3 regions of the Streptomyces sp. NPDC096339 genome follow, and region 2 is predicted to be linked to each of the others. Evidence: predicted binding sites of a transcription regulator. Region 2 holds the regulator's gene; each other region holds the start of a gene.
What was found. Region 2 encodes HrcA, which represses chaperone genes, less so after heat shock. Its sites were predicted from a motif close to TTNGCACTCNGNNNNNCNGAGTGCNAA; they were not measured.
Positions count from the first base shown of each region.

Region 1: a site for HrcA is predicted at 3,457-3,483, ahead of groL (chaperonin GroEL). Genes of this name have one in related genera too.
Region 3: a site for HrcA is predicted at 3,118-3,144, ahead of groES (co-chaperone GroES). Genes of this name have one in related genera too.

Region 1 covers NZ_JBIWFI010000004.1:108,224-115,157, reverse strand. The annotation lists gene ACIQ5Y_RS08860 (VOC family protein) at 1-311, shown strand, start outside; gene ACIQ5Y_RS08855 (phosphoribosylanthranilate isomerase) at 767-1,375, opposite strand; gene groL (chaperonin GroEL) at 1,669-3,291, opposite strand; gene ACIQ5Y_RS08845 (cold-shock protein) at 3,656-3,862, opposite strand; gene ACIQ5Y_RS08840 (MoaD/ThiS family protein) at 4,271-4,549, opposite strand; gene thrC (threonine synthase) at 4,790-6,064, opposite strand; SAM riboswitch class I at 6,082-6,234, opposite strand; gene ACIQ5Y_RS08830 (glucosyl-3-phosphoglycerate synthase) at 6,420-6,934, shown strand, end outside.
Region 2 covers NZ_JBIWFI010000010.1:109,433-116,366, reverse strand. The annotation lists gene ACIQ5Y_RS16155 (ribonuclease Z) at 1-57, opposite strand, end outside; gene ACIQ5Y_RS16150 (histidine triad nucleotide-binding protein) at 75-434, opposite strand; gene ACIQ5Y_RS16145 (16S rRNA (uracil(1498)-N(3))-methyltransferase) at 583-1,326, opposite strand; gene ACIQ5Y_RS16140 (nitronate monooxygenase) at 1,323-2,414, opposite strand; gene dnaJ (molecular chaperone DnaJ) at 2,607-3,743, opposite strand; gene hrcA (heat-inducible transcriptional repressor HrcA) at 3,744-4,760, opposite strand; gene ACIQ5Y_RS16125 (MBL fold metallo-hydrolase) at 4,896-5,615, shown strand; gene ACIQ5Y_RS16120 (DUF3097 domain-containing protein) at 5,650-6,459, shown strand.
Region 3 covers NZ_JBIWFI010000005.1:263,709-270,642, reverse strand. The annotation lists gene ACIQ5Y_RS11345 (aldo/keto reductase) at 1-299, opposite strand, end outside; gene ACIQ5Y_RS11340 (FtsW/RodA/SpoVE family cell cycle protein) at 369-1,766, opposite strand; gene ACIQ5Y_RS11335 (DUF6234 family protein) at 1,987-2,436, opposite strand; gene ACIQ5Y_RS11330 (hypothetical protein) at 2,433-3,011, opposite strand; gene groES (co-chaperone GroES) at 3,288-3,596, shown strand; gene groL (chaperonin GroEL) at 3,709-5,337, shown strand; gene ACIQ5Y_RS11315 (ester cyclase) at 5,456-6,154, opposite strand; gene ACIQ5Y_RS11310 (SDR family NAD(P)-dependent oxidoreductase) at 6,220-6,934, opposite strand, start outside.

The DNA of each region.
Region 1 (6,934 bases), on a different contig from region 2:
TGGGCCTGAAGCCGAGCGCCCCCTTCGGGCCGTTCCTGCCCGTCGACCTCGGCAACAACGTGACGCTCGACTACTACCAGCAGCCCGCCGGCGAGCCGCTCCAGCCGCAGCACTACGCGTTCCTCGTGCCCGACGAGCAGTTCGACGGCATGATCGCCCGGCTGGACGCGATCGGCGTCACCTACTACGCCGACCCCAACCACACCGAACCGGGCCGCATCAACGGCCTCTTCGGCGGGCGCGGCGCGTACTTCGCCGACCCGGACGGCCACAACATGGAGATCGTGACCCGGCCCTACGCCAGGCCCTGACCCCTCCCGGCGCCGGGCGCGCGTACTCGACGGGCCGACCCGCTCGCACCCCCGCGCCGGCGGGGTCGAGTGTGCGGCGGGGCGCCCCCGCAGGGCGTCGAACGCGGGTGCGCGGCGGGGCCGTGACACCCCCGCGCCGGCGGGGTCGGGTGCGCGGCGGGGCGCCCCCGCAGGGCGTCGAACGCAACCACGCCGCGCACGTCCGCTGCCTCTGCACGTTCGACGCCCGAGGAGGTGCCCCGCCGCGCGCCCGGCCCCGACGGCCCTTCGCGTGCGGGCCGCCCCGGGGGTGCCGCCGCGTGCGGGCCGCCCCGGGGTGCCGCTGCGCGGAGCCGTCCCCTACCCGCCCTTCCACCGTTCCCCGGGCTCCGCCCGGACCCGCCTTGGGGCTCCGCCCCAGACCCCGCGCCTCAAACGCCGGCGAGGCTGGAGGCGGAGCGGCCGAGCGGGTTCGGCTAGACGGCCCCGCCCCGCGCCGCCTCGATGAAGGCGCGGATCAGGTCCGGGGACTTCACCCCCCGCGAGGACTCGACGCCACTGGACACGTCCACGCCCCACGCCCCGGTCACCTCGACGGCCTCCCGTACGTTGCCCGGGTTCAGCCCGCCCGCCAGCACCCACCGCCCCTCGGGGGCGGTGAAGTCCGCCGCGCCCCAGTTCCACGGCTTGCCGGAGCCGGGGTCGGGGGCGTCCAGCAGCAGCAGGTCCTCCCCGTACTCCCCGCAGCGCGCCAAGCGCTCGGCGGTGGCCCGCAGCAGGGTGCGGCCCTCGGCGCGCAGCGCCGCGAAGTCCTCCGGGCCCTCCTCGCCGTGCAGCTGCACACCCCGCACGCCGCTCTCCTCCGCGAACCGGCGCACCTCCTCGACCGGCTGCCCGCGGAACACCCCGACGGTGAGCACCCCCTCCGGCACCCGCGCCGCCAGCTCCCGCGCGGTGGCGGCGTCGACGGTCCGCGGGCTGCCGGGCGCGAACACGAAGCCCACCGCGTCGGCGCCGGCCGCGACGGCCACGTCGACGTCGTGCGCGGTCTTGAGGCCGCAGATCTTGACGAAGAGATCGCTCATGCCCCCAGTCAACCAAAGCCGGGCCCCGGCGGGTGGTCCGTCCCACAGGCCGGGCACGGGCGCCTCCGCGTCGCCAGCCTGGGACGAAGCAGACATTCGGACTGCATTCAGGCGCAGCACGCCACCCGGAGGACGACGGTGACGACCATGACCGAGCGGGCCACACCGATAGAGACACAGTCACCGCCACCGCGGAAACGCCCGAGGGCGGCACCCCCTCCGTCAGGAAGGGGTGCCGCCCTCGGTACGTGAAGAACAGCCGATCAGCCAGGGCCGGAGGCCGGCCCGGTCGATCAGAAGTCCATGTCGCCGCCCGGCATGCCGCCGCCGGCAGCGGCGCCGGCCTTCTCGGGCTTGTCGGCGATGACGGCCTCGGTGGTGAGGAACAGGGCCGCGATGGACGCCGCGTTCTGCAGCGCGGAGCGGGTGACCTTCGCCGGGTCGATGATGCCCTCGGCGATCATGTCGACGTACTCGCCGGTCGCGGCGTTCAGACCGTGGCCGACGGCCAGGTTGCGCACCTTCTCGACGACGACGCCGCCCTCGAGACCACCGTTGACGGCGATCTGCTTCAGCGGGGCCTCCAGCGCGAGCTTCACGGCGTTGGCGCCGGTCGCCTCGTCACCGTTGAGCTCCAGCTTCTCGAAGACCGAGGAGGCCTGCAGCAGGGCCACGCCACCACCGGCGACGATGCCCTCCTCGACGGCCGCCTTCGCGTTGCGAACGGCGTCCTCGATGCGGTGCTTGCGCTCCTTGAGCTCGACCTCGGTCGCGGCACCGGCCTTGATGACGGCCACGCCGCCGGCCAGCTTCGCGAGGCGCTCCTGGAGCTTCTCGCGGTCGTAGTCCGAGTCGGAGTTCTCGATCTCGGCGCGGATCTGGTTCACGCGACCGGCGACCTGGTCGCTGTCACCGGCACCGTCGACGATGGTGGTCTCGTCCTTGGTGATGACGACCTTGCGGGCGCGGCCGAGCAGGTCGAGACCGGCGTTCTCCAGCTTGAGGCCGACCTCCTCGGAGATGACCGTGCCGCCCGTGAGGATGGCGATGTCACCGAGCATGGCCTTGCGGCGGTCACCGAAGCCCGGGGCCTTGACGGCGACGGACTTGAAGGTGCCGCGGATCTTGTTGACGACCAGGGTCGACAGGGCCTCGCCCTCGACGTCCTCGGCGATGATCAGCAGCGGCTTGCCGGACTGCATGACCTTCTCCAGGAGCGGCAGCAGGTCCTTGACCGAGCCGATCTTGGAGTTGACGATCAGGATGTACGGGTCGTCGAGGGACGACTCCATGCGCTCCATGTCGGTGGCGAAGTACGCCGAGATGTAGCCCTTGTCGAAGCGCATGCCCTCGGTGAGCTCCAGCTCCAGACCGAAGGTCTGGGACTCCTCGACGGTGATGACGCCTTCCTTGCCGACCTTGTCCATGGCCTCGGCGATGAGCTCGCCGATCTGGGTGTCGGCGGCGGAGATGGAGGCCGTGGAAGCGATCTGCTCCTTGGTCTCGACATCCTTCGCCTGGGCGAGCAGGGCGGCGGAGACCGCCTCGACGGCCTTCTCGATACCGCGCTTGAGGGCCATCGGGTTGGCACCGGCGGCCACGTTGCGCAGGCCCTCGCGGACGAGCGCCTGGGCGAGGACGGTGGCGGTGGTCGTACCGTCGCCGGCGACGTCGTCCGTCTTCTTGGCGACTTCCTTGACCAGCTCGGCGCCGATCTTCTCGTACGGGTCCTCGAGCTCGATCTCCTTGGCGATGGAGACACCATCGTTGGTGATCGTGGGGGCGCCCCACTTCTTCTCAAGGACGACGTTGCGACCCTTGGGGCCAAGGGTGACCTTGACGGCGTCGGCGAGCTGGTTCATCCCACGCTCGAGGCCGCGGCGGGCCTCCTCGTCGAACGCAATGATCTTGGCCATCTGAAGTGGTCCTCCCGGACAGCGGTGGATTGCTCCTGGACCGCGCCCGCGCCCGCGACGGACGGCCTGCGTGCCCGGCGGTTCCTTCCCGCCGGACCCTGCGGGCCTCACCGACCCGGTCCTCGTTCAGTAGCACTCTCAACCGGAGAGTGCTAACGCCAATGATTAGCACTCGACCCCCACGAGTGCAAGCGGCTTGGGGCAACACCGGTCAACGCCCCCTTGAACAGAGGGGACGTGGCGCAGGGCGTGTCGGGAACGCACGAGGGGCCCGCATCCCTCCTCGGATGCAGGCCCCTCGTTGTGCATGCGCGTACGCGGGTGCGCGCGTACGTATCGCGTCGGTGGTCGATCGCTCCGGGACTCAGCCGAGTGCGAGCTTGACCATGTCCGCCTGCGGACCCTTCTGGCCCTGCGAGATCTCGAACTCGACCCGCTGACCCTCTTCAAGGGTGCGGTATCCGTCCATCTGGATGGCGCTGTAGTGGACGAACACATCCGCACCACCGTCGACCGCGATGAAGCCGTAGCCCTTCTCCGCGTTGAACCACTTGACGGTGCCCTGAGCCATGCCTAACTCCCCTATTACTGGCCCTTGCGCGGGAACGCACTTCGCGTTACCGGGTCATAACTTGCGTCGGAACGCGTCGACCGAGGCTGAATGTATCTGCGCCGATGCTGTCTGCAACAGGTCAATCCGACGAGAAATCTGGACACACAGATACATTGAAATGAAGTGAAAATTTGGCATATTCCAGGGCAACTCGGGCCCGACATGTCTCGCCAAAGCCCCAAACCGCACCCGCACATTGACCAGATGTCGACCCTCACGCGACCCGTTCATATGCGCCGGGCAAAGACAGCGGAGGGGACTTCCCCAACTCTACCGTGCCCAATCAAGCAGAATTGCCCCCTCCGCTTTCAGCGGAGGGGGCAATTCTATTTATGGAGCTCCAGTGGGCAGCCCGTGGGCAACCGGTCAGCAGCCACCCGCGACGGCCGGGATGATCGAGACGCCCGCACCGTCCGGCGTCGCCGCCTCCAGCCCGCCCTCGAAGCGCACGTCGTCGTCGTTGACGTAGACGTTCACGAAGCGGCGGAGCTTGCCCTGGTCGTCCAGGACGCGCGCCGCGATGCCCGGGTGGTTCGCCTCCAGGGACTGGATGACCTCGGCCAGGGTCGCACCCTCGGCGGAGACCTCGGCGGCGCCGCCCGTGTAGGTGCGCAGGATGGTGGGGATGCGGACGTTGACGCTCATGGCGCTACTGCCTTTCCGGGTACAGGGGGGGAGGGGTGTCCGGCGGGTCAGGGCCGGACCCTCGGGTCGTCTGGTGCCGTGCATTGCAAGGCGGAGGAGGGAGTCGACGCGGATGGGGTCTCCCCTGCTCGAGCGAAGCCGAGAGCTTGGGGAAGTCGGCGACCGACGACAACGCGGCAAGGCGCGGTGCCGGGCGGGCCGGGCGGGCCGAGGGTCCGGCCCTGACCCGCCCGATACCCCCTAGGCCAGGCCGGCGGCGCGGAACGCGTCCAGGCTCGGGCGGATGGTGGCGGTCTGGCCGCTGTCGGCGGCCACCGCCTCCAGGGTCTTGAGGCCGTCACCGGTGTTGAGGATCACGGTGGTCAGCGTCGGGTCGAGCAGCCCGTTCTCGATGAGCTTCTTCGTGACGCCGACGGTCACGCCGCCCGCGGTCTCGGCGAAGATGCCCTCGGACTGCGCGAGGATCTTGATGGCCTCGACGACCTGCTCGTCGTTGACGTCCTCGACCGCGCCGCCGGTGCGGCGGGCGATGTCCAGGACGTACGGGCCGTCGGCCGGGTTGCCGATCGCCAGGGACTTGGCGATGGTGTTCGGCTTCTGCGGGCGGACCACGTCGTGGCCGGCCTTGAAGGCGGCGGACACCGGGGAGCAGCCCTCGGCCTGGGCGCCGAAGATCTTGTACGGCTTGTCCTCGACGAGGCCGAGCTTGATCAGCTCCTGCAGACCCTTGTCGATCTTCGTCAGCTGGGAGCCGGACGCGATCGGGATGACGATCTGGTCGGGCAGCTGCCAGCCGAGCTGCTCGCAGATCTCGTACGCGAGGGTCTTGGAACCCTCGCCGTAGTACGGGCGCAGGTTGACGTTGACGAAGCCCCAGCCCTCGCCCAGCGGGTCGCCGATGAGCTCGGAGCAGAAGCGGTTGACGTCGTCGTAGTTGCCCTCGATGCCGACCAGGTCGCCACCGTAGACACCGGCCATGACGACCTTGCCCTGCTCCAGGTCGTGCGGGATGAACACGCAGGAGCGGAAACCGGCGCGGGCGGCCGCGGCGCCGACGGCGCCGGCCAGGTTGCCGGTGGAGGAGCAGGAGAGCGTGGTGAAGCCGAACGCGCGGGCCGCCTCGACGGCGATGGCCACGACGCGGTCCTTGAAGGAGTGCGTCGGGTTGCCGGAGTCGTCCTTGACGTACAGCTTGCCGGTGACGCCGAGCTCCTTGGCCAGGTTGGCCGCGTCGACGAGCTTGGTGAAGCCGGGGTTCAGGCTGGGCTTGGAGGCCACGTCCGCGGGGACGGGCAGCAGCGGGGCGTAGCGCCAGATGTTGTTCGGGCCGGCCTCGATCGCGGCGCGCAGGGCCTCCGGGTCACCGGTGGGCAGGTCGTAGGCGACTTCCAGCGGTCCGAAACACTCGACGCACGCGAAGATGGGGCCGAGCTCGAAGCGGGTACCGCACTCGCGACAGGAAAGACCGTTGGCGGGTCCGAGGTCAACAGAGGTGGCGACAGTCTGTGCAGCCATGATGGCGAGGCCCTTTCTCCTCATCTTCCCCATGGCGCACTTCGCCATGAGACGGAATTGGCACCTTCCCTAGCCGGGGACCCCGCGGGATGCGTATCGCATCGCGAGAACCGACTGGAGGGTTGCCGGGGCTTCAACGGGCCGTGTCCCTCTGCCCCTCTGGATGAGCGGTATGGCACCGGCACACGCGCTCTATGGCGCGCCGGTGCGTTTGTTGGCGGGGACCCCCGGCATGCGGCGGTCCTTCGCGTTGTTCAAGACTGTAACCGAAGGTCCGGGCGGGTGAGACTGCTGTCCGAACCGCGAGATGGATCACATATCGCACCATAACGCCGAAACGCAAGGAGTGCTGAGGGTGCTGGAAGAGGTGGAGCGCTGGCTGGCAGACCGCTCCTGGTCAGCCGCCGACCGACCGCTCGACCAGCTGCTCGACCGGAAACGGGCGGCGGGCACCACGGTCAGCGTGGTGCTGCCCGCGCTCGACGAGGAGCCGACGGTCGGCGCGATCGTGGAGACGATCCGGCGGGAGCTGATCGAGGGGCTGCCGGTCCCGCTGGTCGACGATCTGGTGGTAGTCGACTCGGGCTCCACCGACCGGACCGCCGAGGTCGCGGCGAAGGCCGGCGCGCGGGTCGTGCACCGCGACGAGATACTGCCGCGGATCCCGGCGCTGCCCGGCAAGGGCGAGGTGCTGTGGCGCTCGCTGCTGGCGACCACCGGCGACATCGTCTGCTTCATCGACGCCGACCTGCGGGACTTCTCGGCCACCTTCGTCTCCGGCATCGTGGGGCCGCTGCTGACCGAGCCGGACGTGCAGTTCGTCAAGGCGATGTACGACCGCCCCCTCGGCACTGAATTCGACGGGCTCGC
Region 2 (6,934 bases):
GTGGCGGGTGGGCACCTGACTTGCGGTGCCCAGCACCACGAACTCTCTTACGGACACGTTCGATCCCGGGCCGGTCAGCCGGGCGGCCACTGGAGGCCGCGGCCCCCGAGGACGTGCAGGTGGGCGTGGAAGACGGTCTGGCCGGCGCCGGCGCCGGTGTTGAACACGACCCGGTAGCCGTGGTCGTCGATCCCCTCGTCGGCGGCGATCCGCCCGGCCTCCTGCAGTATGTCGGCGACGACGGTCGGCTCGGCCGCCGCGAGGGAGGCCGCGTCGGGGTAGTGCGTCTTGGGGATGACGAGCACGTGCGTGGGCGCCTGCGGGTTGATGTCCCGGAAGGCGACGGTCGTCTCGGTCTCCCGGACCACCGTCGCGGGGATCGACCCCGTGACGATCTTGCAGAACAGGCAGTCGGCCTGCGGTTCCCCGGCCATTGCTGAGCCTCCGTGGTGTTGATCAGTCCGCGCATCGTATCCGCCGCGACCCCGACCCCCGGGCCGGAACGGCCCCCTGAAGGCATCTCCGCGGCCGGGCGCCACCACGCGGTCCGACCACCCCGCCGACACGACGACCCCGCCGGCGTCAGCCCCAGCGGCCCGTGCGCGCCAGCAGTACCGCCGTCGCCGCCGTGCCCGCCGTGGAGGTCCTCAGGACCGAGCGGCCCAGCCGGTACGGCCGCGCGCCCGCCCCGGCGAAGACGGCGAGCTCCTCCGGGGAGACCCCGCCCTCGGGGCCGACCACCAGCACGACGGAACCGGCCTCCGGCAGCTCGACCGTGGCCAGCGCCCCGGAGGGGGTGTCGCGGTCCTCGTGCAGGACCATCGCCAGGTCGACACCAGCCAGCAGCTCCGCCACCTGCTTGGTGGACATGGCCTCGGCCACCTCCGGGAAGCGGACCCGGCGGGACTGCTTGCCCGCCTCGCGGGCCGTGGCCCGCCACTTCGCGAGGGACTTCGCCCCCCGGTCGCCGCGCCACTGCGTGATGCACCGCGAGGCCTGCCACGGCACGATCGCGTCCACGCCCGTCTCGGTCATGGTCTCCACCGCCACCTCGCCCCGGTCGCCCTTGGGCAGGGCCTGGACGACGGTGATCCGGACGGCCGGTTCGGCCTCCTCGAAGACCCCGGACACCGAGACGACGAGCCGGTCCTTGCCCTCCGCCGCCTTCACCACGGCCTCGGCCCAGCGCCCGCGGCCGTCCGCGAGGACCACCGCCTCGCCCGGGTTCAGCCGCTTCACGGAGACCGCGTGCCGGCCCTCCGGGCCGTCCAGGACGAACTCCGGCCCCGCGGGGACCTCTTCGACCACGAACACGGGGGCGGTCATGACGCACTCCTCATCTGCATGTCCTTCAACACTCTCTGCGCCTCGGCCAGTTCGGCCGCCAGCACCTCCACCAGCTGCCCCGCCGGCAGCGCCCGCGCCAGCCGGTGCCCCTGGCCCGCCCACAGGGCCATGCCCTGCGGGTCCCCGGCCGCGGCGGCCGCCTTGCGCAGCCCCGCGGTCAGGTGGTGCACCTGCGGGTACGCGGCGGGGGCGTAGGGCCCGTGCTCCCGCATGAAGCGGTTCACCAGGCCGCGCCCCGGCCGCCCGGAGAAGGCCCGGGTCAGCTCGGTCCGTACGAAGAGGGGGTCGGTCAGCGCCCGCTTGTGCAGCGGGTCCGCCCCCGACTCGGGGCACACCAGGAAGGCCGTGCCGAGCTGGGCCGCGACCGCGCCCGCCGCCAGCAGGGCCGCGATCTGGGAGCCCCGCATCAGGCCGCCGGCCGCGGTGATGGGCAGCGCGACCGCCTCCCGTACCTGGGCGACCAGCGCGAGCAGCCCCAGGGCCGCCGTGCCGTCGGCCTGGGGGTCGTCCCGGTGCGTGCTCTGGTGGCCGCCGGCCTCGACGCCCTGTACGCAGACCGCGTCGGCGCCCGCGTCCTGCACGCTGCGGGCCTCCTCGGCGGAGGTCACGGTGACGACGGTGTACGTACCCGCCTTGCGCAGGGCGGCGAGGGCCCCGGGCGTGGGGCAGCCGAAGGTGAAGGAGACGACCGGGACCGGGTCCTCCAGGAGGATGGCGAGCTTGGCGTCGTAGCCGTCGTCGCAGGTGCCGATGATGTCCTCCTCGGCGAGGGAGATCGCGTACCAGCTGGCCTCCCCGGCGAGCTGCCCGCGGTAGGCCTCGACGGCGGCCGGGTCCACGTAACCCGTCTGCGGCATGAAGAGGTTGACGCCGAAGGGGCGCCGGGTGAGGGCCCGCACCTGTTTGATCTCCTGGTACATGCCGTCGGCGGTCTTGTAGCCGCCGGCCAGGTAGCCCAGTCCGCCCGCTTCGCACACGGCCCCGACGAGCGCGGGGCAGGAGCCGCCTCCGGCCATTGGCGCCTGCACGATCGGGTGAGGGGAGAGACCGCTCGGTGCCGAGGACATGGACTGCATCGTGCCATGTCCCGCACGGTCAGCCGAATCACCGCATTCGCCTGGCATAGTCCGCTTCCCGGGGTGGCCGGATCCGGTGCGGGACCCGGCCCGCGACGACCCTTCCGGCCTCCGCCCGCAACGCACGGAGCCCGGCCCGGGGATGTTCCCCGGGCCGGGCTCCCGCACGTGACGGCGGGCCGGTCAGCGGCCGTTGAAGGCGTCCTTCAGGCGGCTGAACAGACCCTGCTGGCCCGGCGCGAACTGACCCGTCGGCCGCTCCTCGCCGCGCAGCTTCGCCAGCTGGCGCAGCAGCTCCTCCTGCTGGGCGTCCAGCTTGCCCGGGGTGGTGACCTCGACGTGGACGATCAGGTCGCCGCGGCCGCCGCCGCGCAGGTGCGTGACGCCGCGCCCGTGCAGCGGGATCGCCTGGCCGGACTGGGTCCCGGGCCGGATGTCGATCTCCTCCATGCCGTCGAGGGTCTCCAGCGGGCACTTGGTGCCCAGGGCCGCCGCCGTCATCGGGATGGTCACCGTGCAGTGCAGGTCGTCCCCGCGCCGCTGGAACGTCGGGTGCGACAGCTCGTGGATCTCCACGTACAGGTCGCCGGCGGGGCCGCCGCCGGGGCCGACCTCGCCCTCGCCCGCGAGCTGGATCCGGGTGCCGTTCTCGACGCCGGCCGGGATCTTGACCGTGAGGCTGCGGCGGGAGCGGACCCGGCCGTCGCCCGCGCACTCGTGGCACGGGGTCGGGACGACGGTGCCGAAGCCCTGGCACTGCGGGCAGGGGCGCGAGGTCATGACCTGGCCCAGGAAGGACCGCGTGACCTGCGAGACCTCACCGCGGCCGCGGCACATGTCACACGTCTGCGCCGAGGTGCCGGGAGCGGCGCCCTCGCCGGAGCAGGTGGTGCAGACGACGGCCGTGTCGACCTGGATGTCCTTGGTCGTCCCGAAGGCCGCCTCGTCCAGCTCCAGGTCCAGGCGGATCATGGCGTCCTGGCCGCGGCGGGTCCGCGAGCGCGGGCCGCGCTGCGAGGACTGGCCGAAGAAGGCGTCCATGATGTCGGAGAAGTTGCCGAAGCCGCCCGCCCCGAAACCGCCCGCGCCGCCGCCGCCCGAGGAGGACAGCGGGTCGCCGCCGAGGTCGTAGACCTGCTTCTTCTGCGGGTCCGACAGCACCTCGTAGGCTGCGTTGATCTCCTTGAAACGCTCTTGCGTCTTGGGATCGGGGTTCACATCCGGGTGCAGCTCGCGCGCGAGCCGCCGGAATGCCTTCTTGATCTCATCCTGGGATGCGTCGCGGCGCACGCCGAGCACGGCGTAGTAGTCCGTGGCCACTTACGACTCCGCCAGGATCTGTCCGACGTAACGTGCCACTGCGCGTACCGCTCCCATCGTTCCGGGGTAATCCATGCGGGTCGGTCCGACCACGCCGAGCTTGGCGACCGTTTCGCCGCCCGAACCGTAACCGACCGAGACGACGGACGTGGAGTTCAGTCCCTCGTAGGCATTCTCATGCCCGATCCTTACGGCCATTCCCGACTCGTTGGCCTCGCCGAGCAGCTTGAGGAGCACGACCTGCTCCTCCAGCGCTTCGAGCACCGGCCTGATCGTCAGGGGAAAATCGTGTCCGAAGCGGGTGAGATTGGCGGTGCCGCCGATCATCAGCCGTTCCTCGGCTTCCTCGACCAGGGTTTCGAGGAGCGTCGCGAGCACGGTGGACACCGTGGCGCGGTCGTCGGCCTCGAAGGACTCGGGGAGGTCCTGGACGAGCGGGGGCACGTCGGTGAACCGACGGCCCACGACACGGCTGTTGAGCCGGGCCCGCAGATCGGAGAGGGAGGTCTCGCCGAAAGGGGTCTGGCAGTCGATCAGCCGCTGTTCGACGCGCCCGGTGTCCGTGATCAGTACGAGCATCAGGCGCGCGGGAGCGAGCGAGAGCAGCTCCACGTGCCGGACGGTCGACCGGGTCAGGCTCGGGTACTGGACGACGGCGACCTGCCGGGTGAGCTGCGCGAGCAGCCGCACCGTGCGGCCGACCACGTCGTCGAGGTCGACGGCGCCGTCGAGGAAGTTCTGGATGGCCCGCCGCTCGGGGGTCGACAGCGGTTTGACCCCCGCCAGCCTGTCGACGAAGAGGCGGTAGCCCTTGTCGGTGGGGATCCGGCCGGCGCTGGTGTGGGGCTGGGCGATGTAGCCCTCTTCCTCCAGCACGGCCATGTCGTTGCGCACGGTGGCAGGCGAGACCCCGAGTCGGTGCCGCTCGGTGAGCGCCTTGGAGCCGACCGGCTCCTCCGTCCCGACGTAGTCCTGGACGATGGCGCGCAGCACTTCGAGTCTGCGTTCGCTGAGCATCGCGCACACCTCCGGCTGTGGTCCGTTGCCCTGTCGTTGGCACTCTGGATGTTCGAGTGCCAGAGATCCCCCGCTCAGTGTACGGCCGGGTACTAAGACCCTGGCAAGGGAGGCCCGCCACGGTAGCGTCACGGCATGGACATGCTTTGGGAAGAGGCGGGCTGGGAACGGCTGACCGGACGGGTCGGCCGCAGACGGCTCCCGGTGTGGGACTGCACGGTGGGACTGGTGGTGGGCGACGATTCCGTGCTCCTGATCGACCCCGGTTCATGCCTGCGGGAGGGCACGCTGTTGCGCGAGGAGGCGGAGCGGATCACGGGCCGGCAAGTGACCCATATCGCATACACGCACGGCCATTTCGATCACGTCCTGGGCGGGGCGGCCTTCTCCGGCGCCGAGGTGTACGGGGCGGTCGGACTGGACGCGGAGCTCGCCACGGGCCGCGAGGAGCTGCGCGACGACGCGGTGCGCCAGGGCCTGGCGCAGGACGAGGCGGCGGAGGCGGCGGAGCTGCTGGTGGTGCCGAAGCACCTCGTGTCGGGCGAGTGGACGCTGGAACTGGGCGGGGTGCAGGTGCTGCTGGCCAACGTGGGCCCCGGGCACACCCTGCACGATCTGGCGGTCTTCGTGCCGGGCGAGCGCGAGACGGTGTTCTGCGGGGACCTGGTGGAGGAGTCGGGCGAGCCGTTGGCGGGCCCGGACGCGATGCCGCGGCAGTGGCCCGCCGCCCTGGACCGGCTGCTGGCACTGGGCGGGGAGGACGCGCTGTACGTGCCGGGCCACGGGGCCGTGGTCGACGCGGACTTCGTCCGTGCGCAACGCGCCACACTGGCGGCCCGTTTCGGCGTGTCGTAGCCATGACGGCCGTGCCTCTCCTACCCTCGGCCGGATGCGCGAGTACTCCCCCGACCTGACCCCCCAGTGGAAGCGTCCGAAGCCCGTGCCGGAAGTCGCGGCGGAACCGGACCTGGTGGTCGAGGTGGCCGGTACGGACTTCTGCGGCGCGGTGGTGTCCTGCGAGGCGGGCACGGTGACCCTGGAGGACCGCTTCGGCAAGCGGCGCGTCTTCCCGCTGGAGCCCCGGGGCTTCCTGCTGGACGGCGCGGTGGTGACCCTGACCCGCCCGTCGCGCGCCCCCGCCGCGCCCTCCCGTACGGCCTCGGGCTCGATCGCCGTCCCGGGGGCGCGGGCCCGGGTGGCGCGGGCGGGTCGCATCTACGTGGAGGGCCGCCACGACGCGGAGCTGGTCGAGAAGGTCTGGGGCGACGACCTGCGCATCGAGGGCGTGGTGGTGGAGTACCTGGAGGGCATCGACGACCTCCGGGCCGTCGTCGCCGACTTCGCCCCGGGCCCGGACGCCCGCCTGGGCGTCCTGGTCGACCACCTGGTCCCGGGCTCGAAGGAATCCCGTATCGCGGCCCAGGTCACCTCACCGGACGTCCTGATCGTGGGCCACCCGTACATCGACGTCTGGCAGGCGGTGAAACCGTCCGCCCTGGGCATCCCGGCGTGGCCGGCGGTCCCGCGCGGCCAGGACTGGAAGACGGGCGTCTGCCGGGCACTGGGCTGGCCGGAGAACACCGGCGCGGCGTGGCAGCACATCCTGTCCCGGGTCACGTCCTACAAGGACCTGGAACCGACCCTGCTGGGCCGCGTCGAGGAACTGATCGACTTCGTCACGGTCGGCGGCGCCGCCTGATCCGGGCCGGGGTGCCGATCCCCTCCGGGGGGATCCGTCAGGGGCCCGTCCGGGGACCGGCCCGGCGGGTCCGCCCGACCCGGGGGCCGTCCCACCGGCACCGGCCTGGACGGTCCGTCCGCGGACCGGCCGGGGCCCGCTCGTCCCGGGACCCGTCCCACCGGGACCGGCCTGGAGGATCCGTCCGCGGACCGGCCGGGGGCCGCTCGTCCCGGGGCCCGTCCCACCGAGACCGGCCTGGAGGATCCGTCCGCGGACCGGCCGGGGGCCGCTCGTCCCGGGACCCGTCTGCGGGACCCGTCTGAGGGGTCCGTCCCACCGGGACCGGCCTGGAGGATCCGTCCGCGGACCGGCCGGGGACCGCTCGTCCCGGGACCCGTCTGCGGGACCCGTCTGAGGGGGCCGTCACACCGGGACCGGCCTGGAGGGTCCGTCCGCAGACCGGCCGGGGGCCGCTCGTCCCGGGACCCGTCTG
Region 3 (6,934 bases), on a different contig from region 2:
GTGATCCACCGGCGGGAGTTGCCGCTCCGGTTGCGGCCCTCACCCATCTGGAAGTGCACCTTGGTGGCGAGCACGACGTCGTCGCGGCGCCCCTTGAGCGCCTTGCCGACGATCGTCTCGGACTCGCCGGCGGAGTACATGTCGGCGGTGTCCACGAAGTTGACGCCCTGATCGAGGGCGGTGTGGATGATCCGTACGCAGTCGTCGTGATCGGGGTTGCCCACCGCGCCGAACATCATCGTCCCGAGGCAGTACGCGCTCACCTCGATGCCGGTCCCACCCAGGTTTCGGTATCGCATGGTCATACCAGCGGAGCCTAAGAGCTGGAGCGCGCTCCAGGTCAACCCCGGAACCGGTACGGCGTCGGCCTAGGGCGCCGTCACCATCGGGGTGATCGTCGTCTCCGCCGGGCCCCTCGCGTCGGCTTCGCGTTGGCGTTCCGCGCTGTCGCTGATGCGGAGGAGGAGGGCGATCATGATCCAGTTGGCCAGCAGGGACGAGCCGCCCTTCGCCAGGAAGGGGAGGGCCTTGCCCGTGAGGGGGATCAGGCCGGTGACGCCGCCCGCCACCACGAAGACCTGGAGGGCCAGCGCCGAGGCCAGGCCCACCGCCAGGAGTTTGCCGAACGGGTCGCGGGCGCCGAGGGCCATGCGCAGGCCGCGCTGCACGAGGAGTGCGTAGAGGAGCAGGACGGCCATGACCCCGGCCAGGCCGAGCTCCTCGCCGACGGTGGTGAGGATGAAGTCGCTGCGGCCGGCGAACGCGATCAGTTCGGGGTGGCCCACGCCGAGGCCCGTGCCGGTGATGCCGCCCGTGCCGAAGCTGAAGAGGGCCTGCGCCGACTGGTCCGAGGTGACGCCGGGCGGGCGGACCTCCCAGTAGTAGGAGAGGGGATTGAGCCAGGCCGCCACGCGGGCCTTCACGTGCGGTTCGGTCGAGCCGACGGCGAAGGCGCCCACGGCCGCCATGAACAGACCGCACACGATCCAGCTGGTGCGCTCGGTGGCGACGTACAGCATCACCACGAAGACGCCGAAGAAGATCAGCGAGGTGCCGAGGTCGCGCTCGAAGACCAGGACCAGCATCGAGACGATCCACACCGTGATGATCGGGCCGAGCTGGCGCATGGGCGGCAGGCGGACGCCGAGGAACTTGCGGCCCGTCAGGGCCAGCGAGTCGCGGTGGACGACCAGGTAGCCGGCGAAGAACACCGCGATCATGATCTTCACGAACTCGCCGGGCTGCAGGGAGAAGCCGAAGAGCTTGATCCAGCGCTTGGCGCCGTAGGTGTCCGCACCGAAGAACGCCGGTGCGATCAGCAGCACCAGTGAGACGGCCATCGTGATGTAGATGAAGCGCTGTAGCAGGCGGTGGTCGCGGAGCAGGGCGAGGACCAACAGGCAGGCGGCGACGCCCACCACCGTCCACAGGAGCTGCCCGGGCGCGTTCGCGTCCGAGTTGTACCGCTCGATGTATCCCTGGTCGAGGCGGTGGAGGAGGACGAGACCGAGCCCCGTGAGCAGCATGGCGAGGGGGAGGATCAGCGGATCCGCGTGGGCAGCGAACCGGCGCACGCCCAGGTGTCCCACCAGTGACAGCAGGGTCAGGCTGACCGTGAAGCCCGCGAGGTTGGGCGGCAGCTCGTCGTTCATGGCGAGGCCGGCGGCGGCATGGCCGAAAACCGCGATGGCGATGACGAAGAGCAGGAGCAGCGCCTCGGTGCGGCGGCGGGCGCCGGCCGAAGTCAGGGGTTTCAGCCCGCGCACGGGATGCCGCCGACGTCCTTCGGGGTGGGGGAGGGCGGCGGGGGTGACGCCTCACCGGGGGCCGTCGCCGGGGCCGTCGCCGGGGCCGGTGCCGAGGACGAGGCCGAGACCGGGGTCGACCGTGCGGTCGCGATTTCGGAAGCCTTCGGCCCGATCTGATCGGCAATGGGGCGGTTTATCTTCATGTCGTCTATGACGTTTATGTCCTGCGGGTGGTTCCTCAGCCGCCGAGGCACTCGCTGTTGTCCCCGCCACTGCGGCACTGCCGGCTCGGCTCGGTCGCGGCCGGGTCGGGCTTGGTCTCCGCCGGGTGGCCGGTTTCGTACGAGGCGCCCGCCATGACCAGCAGCACCCCGAGCAGCAGTACGGAGGCCAGGCCGTGCACGGTGGTGGAGAACGGCGCGCGCAGCCGGCGGAAGCCGAGGGCGGTCAGGGTGGAGACGCAGCACAGGACGCCGAGGACGGTGAACGTCGCGGCGGTGAGGGGGAGGCCCTGCCATTGGCCGGCGGTGCTTTCGGTGCGTTCGAGCAGGCCGAACTCGTCGACGGTGACGTAGAAGAGGCCGATGAGGAGGGCCGTGCCCAGGGCCAGGGCCGTCAGCAGGGCAAGGGCGAGGTCCGCTCCCCAGTGCATCGGCTTGCGTGCCGGTTGTGTCGGCCGGGTCGTCATGTACCGAAGTCTCGCGGGCGGTCCGCGGTTCCGTACAGGGGGGCGGTGGTGGGGCCGGGCTGCGCCCGAGCCCCCGGGGCTCTGCCCCGGGCCCCGCTCCTCGAACGGCGGCGGGGCTGGATTCGGCCGGTCAGGGCTGCCGCCGCCGCTCGGACCGGGTGGATCAGCGCCAGGGCGCCGGCGGTGCCCGGACCGAGCCAGACCAGGAGGTTGCGCCGTACGGCCGTATCCGCGGCCGGGCCGCTCACGGTCACCGCCACCGGGCCGGCCGGCGGGGCCTCGAACGCGGTGTCGACCTCGACCTCGGCGAGGGTGAACGAGCCGTCGGCCGCCGTGAAGCCACCCGTGCAGGTCAGGGTCCGCTCGCCCGCCTGGTACGGGGCCTCCCGGCAGTGCTCCGCGCGGAACGCGCCCTCCACCCCGGTCAGCTGGGTCACCAGTCGGGGCGCGGCGCTCGACAGGAAGTGGATCCCGGCCGCCAGGCACACGATGATCGGGACCGATCGTCGCCACCACCCTGCACGCCACCCTGCGCGCGAACCCGCGCGCGAGCCGTCCGGGCTCGGTCTGGTCATGGTGCGAGCGTAATGATCCCGAACGCGCGTACGCCCGCGTTTCCCCGGTCCGGGGGCCGCGGTTCGGTGTCCGGCGGCGGGATCGCGCAACGCCGTACGGCGAGAATTGGCACTCCGCTTGACCGAGTGCTAATCGCCGGAATAGTGTCGCACCTGGCACTCGCCCCGGGTGAGTGCCAACACAGCGACAGGCAGGTCCGGCACCCGCGACGACGGATCGACCTGGTCGCCACCTCAGACAGTTAACCCCGGATCTCCGAAGGGGGAGGTCGGATCGTGACGACCGCCAGCTCCAAGGTTGCCATCAAGCCGCTTGAGGACCGCATCGTGGTCCAGCCGCTCGACGCCGAGCAGACCACGGCCTCCGGCCTGGTCATCCCGGACACCGCGAAGGAGAAGCCCCAGGAGGGCGTCGTCCTCGCCGTGGGCCCGGGTCGCTTCGAGGACGGCCAGCGTCTCCCGCTGGACGTCAACGTCGGCGACATCGTGCTGTACAGCAAGTACGGCGGCACCGAAGTGAAGTACAGCGGCGAGGAGTACCTCGTCCTCTCGGCTCGCGACGTGCTCGCGATCGTCGAGAAGTAATTCGCTTCACCAGTACTGCTTTGAGCTGCGCCCCTGGTCACCCCGCTGATTGCCGGGCGGCGAGGGGCGCAGTTCGTTAAACCCGAGTTTTCGAGAGGGCTGAACCGCTCCCATGGCGAAGATCCTGAAGTTCGACGAGGACGCCCGTCGCGCCCTCGAGCGCGGCGTCAACAAGCTTGCCGACACGGTCAAGGTGACGATCGGCCCCAAGGGCCGCAACGTCGTCATCGACAAGAAGTTCGGCGCGCCCACCATCACCAACGACGGTGTCACCATCGCTCGCGAGGTCGAGCTGGACGACCCGTACGAGAACCTGGGCGCCCAGCTCGTGAAGGAGGTGGCGACCAAGACCAACGACATCGCGGGTGACGGCACCACCACCGCCACCGTGCTGGCCCAGGCGCTGGTCCGCGAGGGTCTGCGCAACGTCGCCGCCGGCGCTTCCCCGGCCGCCCTGAAGAAGGGCATCGACGCCGCGGTCAAGGCAGTGTCCGAGGAGCTCCTCGCGACCGCCCGCCCGATCGAGGACAAGTCCGACATCGCCGCCGTGGCCGCGCTCTCCGCGCAGGACCAGCAGGTCGGCGAGCTCATCGCCGAGGCGATGGACAAGGTCGGCAAGGACGGTGTCATCACCGTCGAGGAGTCCAACACCTTCGGCCTGGAGCTGGAGTTCACCGAGGGCATGGCCTTCGACAAGGGCTACCTCTCCCCGTACATGGTCTCCGACCAGGAGCGCATGGAGGCCGTCCTCGACGACCCGTACATCCTGATCAACCAGGGCAAGATCTCGTCCATCCAGGACCTGCTGCCGCTGCTGGAGAAGGTCATCCAGGCGGGTGGCTCCAAGCCGCTGCTGATCATCGCCGAGGACGTCGAGGGCGAGGCGCTCTCCACCCTCGTCGTCAACAAGATCCGTGGCACCTTCAACGCCGTGGCCGTCAAGGCCCCCGGCTTCGGTGACCGCCGCAAGGCGATGCTCCAGGACATGGCCACCCTCACCGGTGCCACCGTCATCGCCGAGGAGGTCGGCCTCAAGCTCGACCAGGCCGGTCTGGACGTGCTGGGCTCCGCCCGCCGCGTGACCATCTCCAAGGACGACACCACCATCGTCGACGGTGCCGGTTCCTCCGACGAGGTCCTCGGCCGCGTCAACCAGATCAAGGCCGAGATCGAGTCCACCGACTCGGACTGGGACCGCGAGAAGCTGCAGGAGCGCCTGGCGAAGCTCGCCGGTGGCGTCTGCGTCATCAAGGTCGGCGCCGCCACCGAGGTGGAGCTCAAGGAGAAGAAGCACCGCCTCGAGGACGCCATCTCGGCGACCCGCGCCGCGGTCGAGGAGGGCATCGTCTCCGGCGGTGGCTCCGCGCTCGTCCACGCCGTGAAGGTGCTGGAGGACAACCTGGGCCTGTCCGGCGACGAGGGCACGGGTGTCGCGGTCGTCCGCCGCGCCGCCGTCGAGCCGCTGCGCTGGATCGCCGAGAACGCCGGTCTCGAGGGTTACGTCATCACCTCGAAGGTCGCCGAGCTCGACAAGGGCCAGGGCTTCAACGCCGCTTCCGGCGAGTACGGCGACCTGGTCAAGGCCGGCGTCATCGACCCGGTGAAGGTCACCCGCTCCGCGCTGGAGAACGCCGCTTCCATCGCCTCCCTGCTGCTCACGACCGAGACCCTGGTCGTCGAGAAGCCGGCGGAGGAAGAGGCCGAGGCCGGTCACGGCCACGGTCACGGCCACAGCCACTGAGGCCGAACGGCTGAAGGCCTGAAGGCCTGAAGGCCTGAAGGCCTGATCGCCCGAACGGGCAAGGCCCCCACCGCACATGAGTGCGGTGGGGGCCTTCCTGCTTTCCCGCCCTGTCCTGTTACTCCATCGCTCCCAGCTGCCGCATGAGGGACATGGCGTCGAAGTGCCACCAGCCTTCCTTGATCATGCCGTCCTCGCAGCGGAAGGTGGTGGTGCCGTCCATGGAACAGGTCTTGCCGGTGTTGGCGATGCCCATGAAGTCGGCCTTCTGGGTGCCCGTCCACGTCCACACGGTGGTGACGCAGTCGTCCTGCGCGAGCTGTGCCTTCTTGGTGAACGTGAAGTCGAAGGCGCCCCGCCACCCCATCACGTCCTGGCGGATCGCGTCGCGGCCGATGTCCGGCTCCATGCCCTTCATGACGTCGTGGTCCATGTAGTCCTCGGCGAAGATCTCCTCGATGACGCTCAAGTCGCCCTTCATCGCGATGTCGTCGAACATCCGGTTCACCATCATGGTGTTGAGGTGCTCGTCGCGGACGACGTCGAGGTTGGTGAAGGTCGGCATGCCCTCGCAGAGGGCCACCATCTCCTTGAACATTCGGTCGGTTTCCGGGAGGTTCGAGTTCTTCATGGCCTCTTCGTACGAAGGGAACTCGACCACGTCGACGTAGTGGTTCTCGGACTCGCGGTCCTTGCCCAGCATGCTGTGCGTCAGCGTGCGCTTGCCCTGTCCCTGCGCGACGTACCTGTCGAGGAGGGCGTTCAGGGCCTCGGGCTGCTTGGTCTCGTAATCGACTATCTGTACGAATCTGGTCATGATGTCTCCCGGGCTGGAAGGGGCACATCCAGTCTAGGGAGAATTCACCCATTCGGCCCGGTTTGTCACTGGGGTCCGTACTTGCGTCCCGTCCGGGAGGACACCCCGCCCAGCAGCCCGCGCGGGGTCAGTTTCACCACGCCCATCAGCGCCTTGTAGCGGGGGTCCGGGATCGAGACCGTCTTGCCGCGCGCCAGGTCGGCCAGGGCCGCGGCCACCAGCTTGTCGGCGTCGAGCCACATCCAGTTGGGGATGTTGTCGGTGCCCATGCCGGCCCGCTGGTGGAACTCGGTACGGACGAATCCCGGGCACAGCGCCATCAGCCGCACGCCGGATCCCGCCAGGTCCTTCGCCGCACCCTGGGTGAACTGCACGACCCAGGCCTTGCTGGCCCCGTACGTGCCGCGCGGCACGAAGGCGGCGACCGAGGCCACGTTGATCACGCCGCCGCGGCCGCGCGAGCGCATCGACTCGGTGGCCGCCGAGGTCAGCCGCAGTACCGCCTCGATGTGCACCTTCAGCATCGTCAGCTCGTCGGCCATGGAGACTTCGAGGTAGCGGCCCTTGTTGCCGAAGCCCGCGTTGTTGACCAGGAGGTCCACGGGGTGCCTGCGGTCGGCCAGCCGCTCCTCGACGGCCTTGATGCCCTCCTCCGTGGAGAGGTCGGCGGTGAGCACCTCGGCCTCGATGCCGTGCCGGTCGTGGAGTTCGGTGGCCTGTTCGCCGAGCCGTTTGGTGTCGCGCGCCACCAGCACCAGGTTGTGCCCCTGGGCGGCCAGC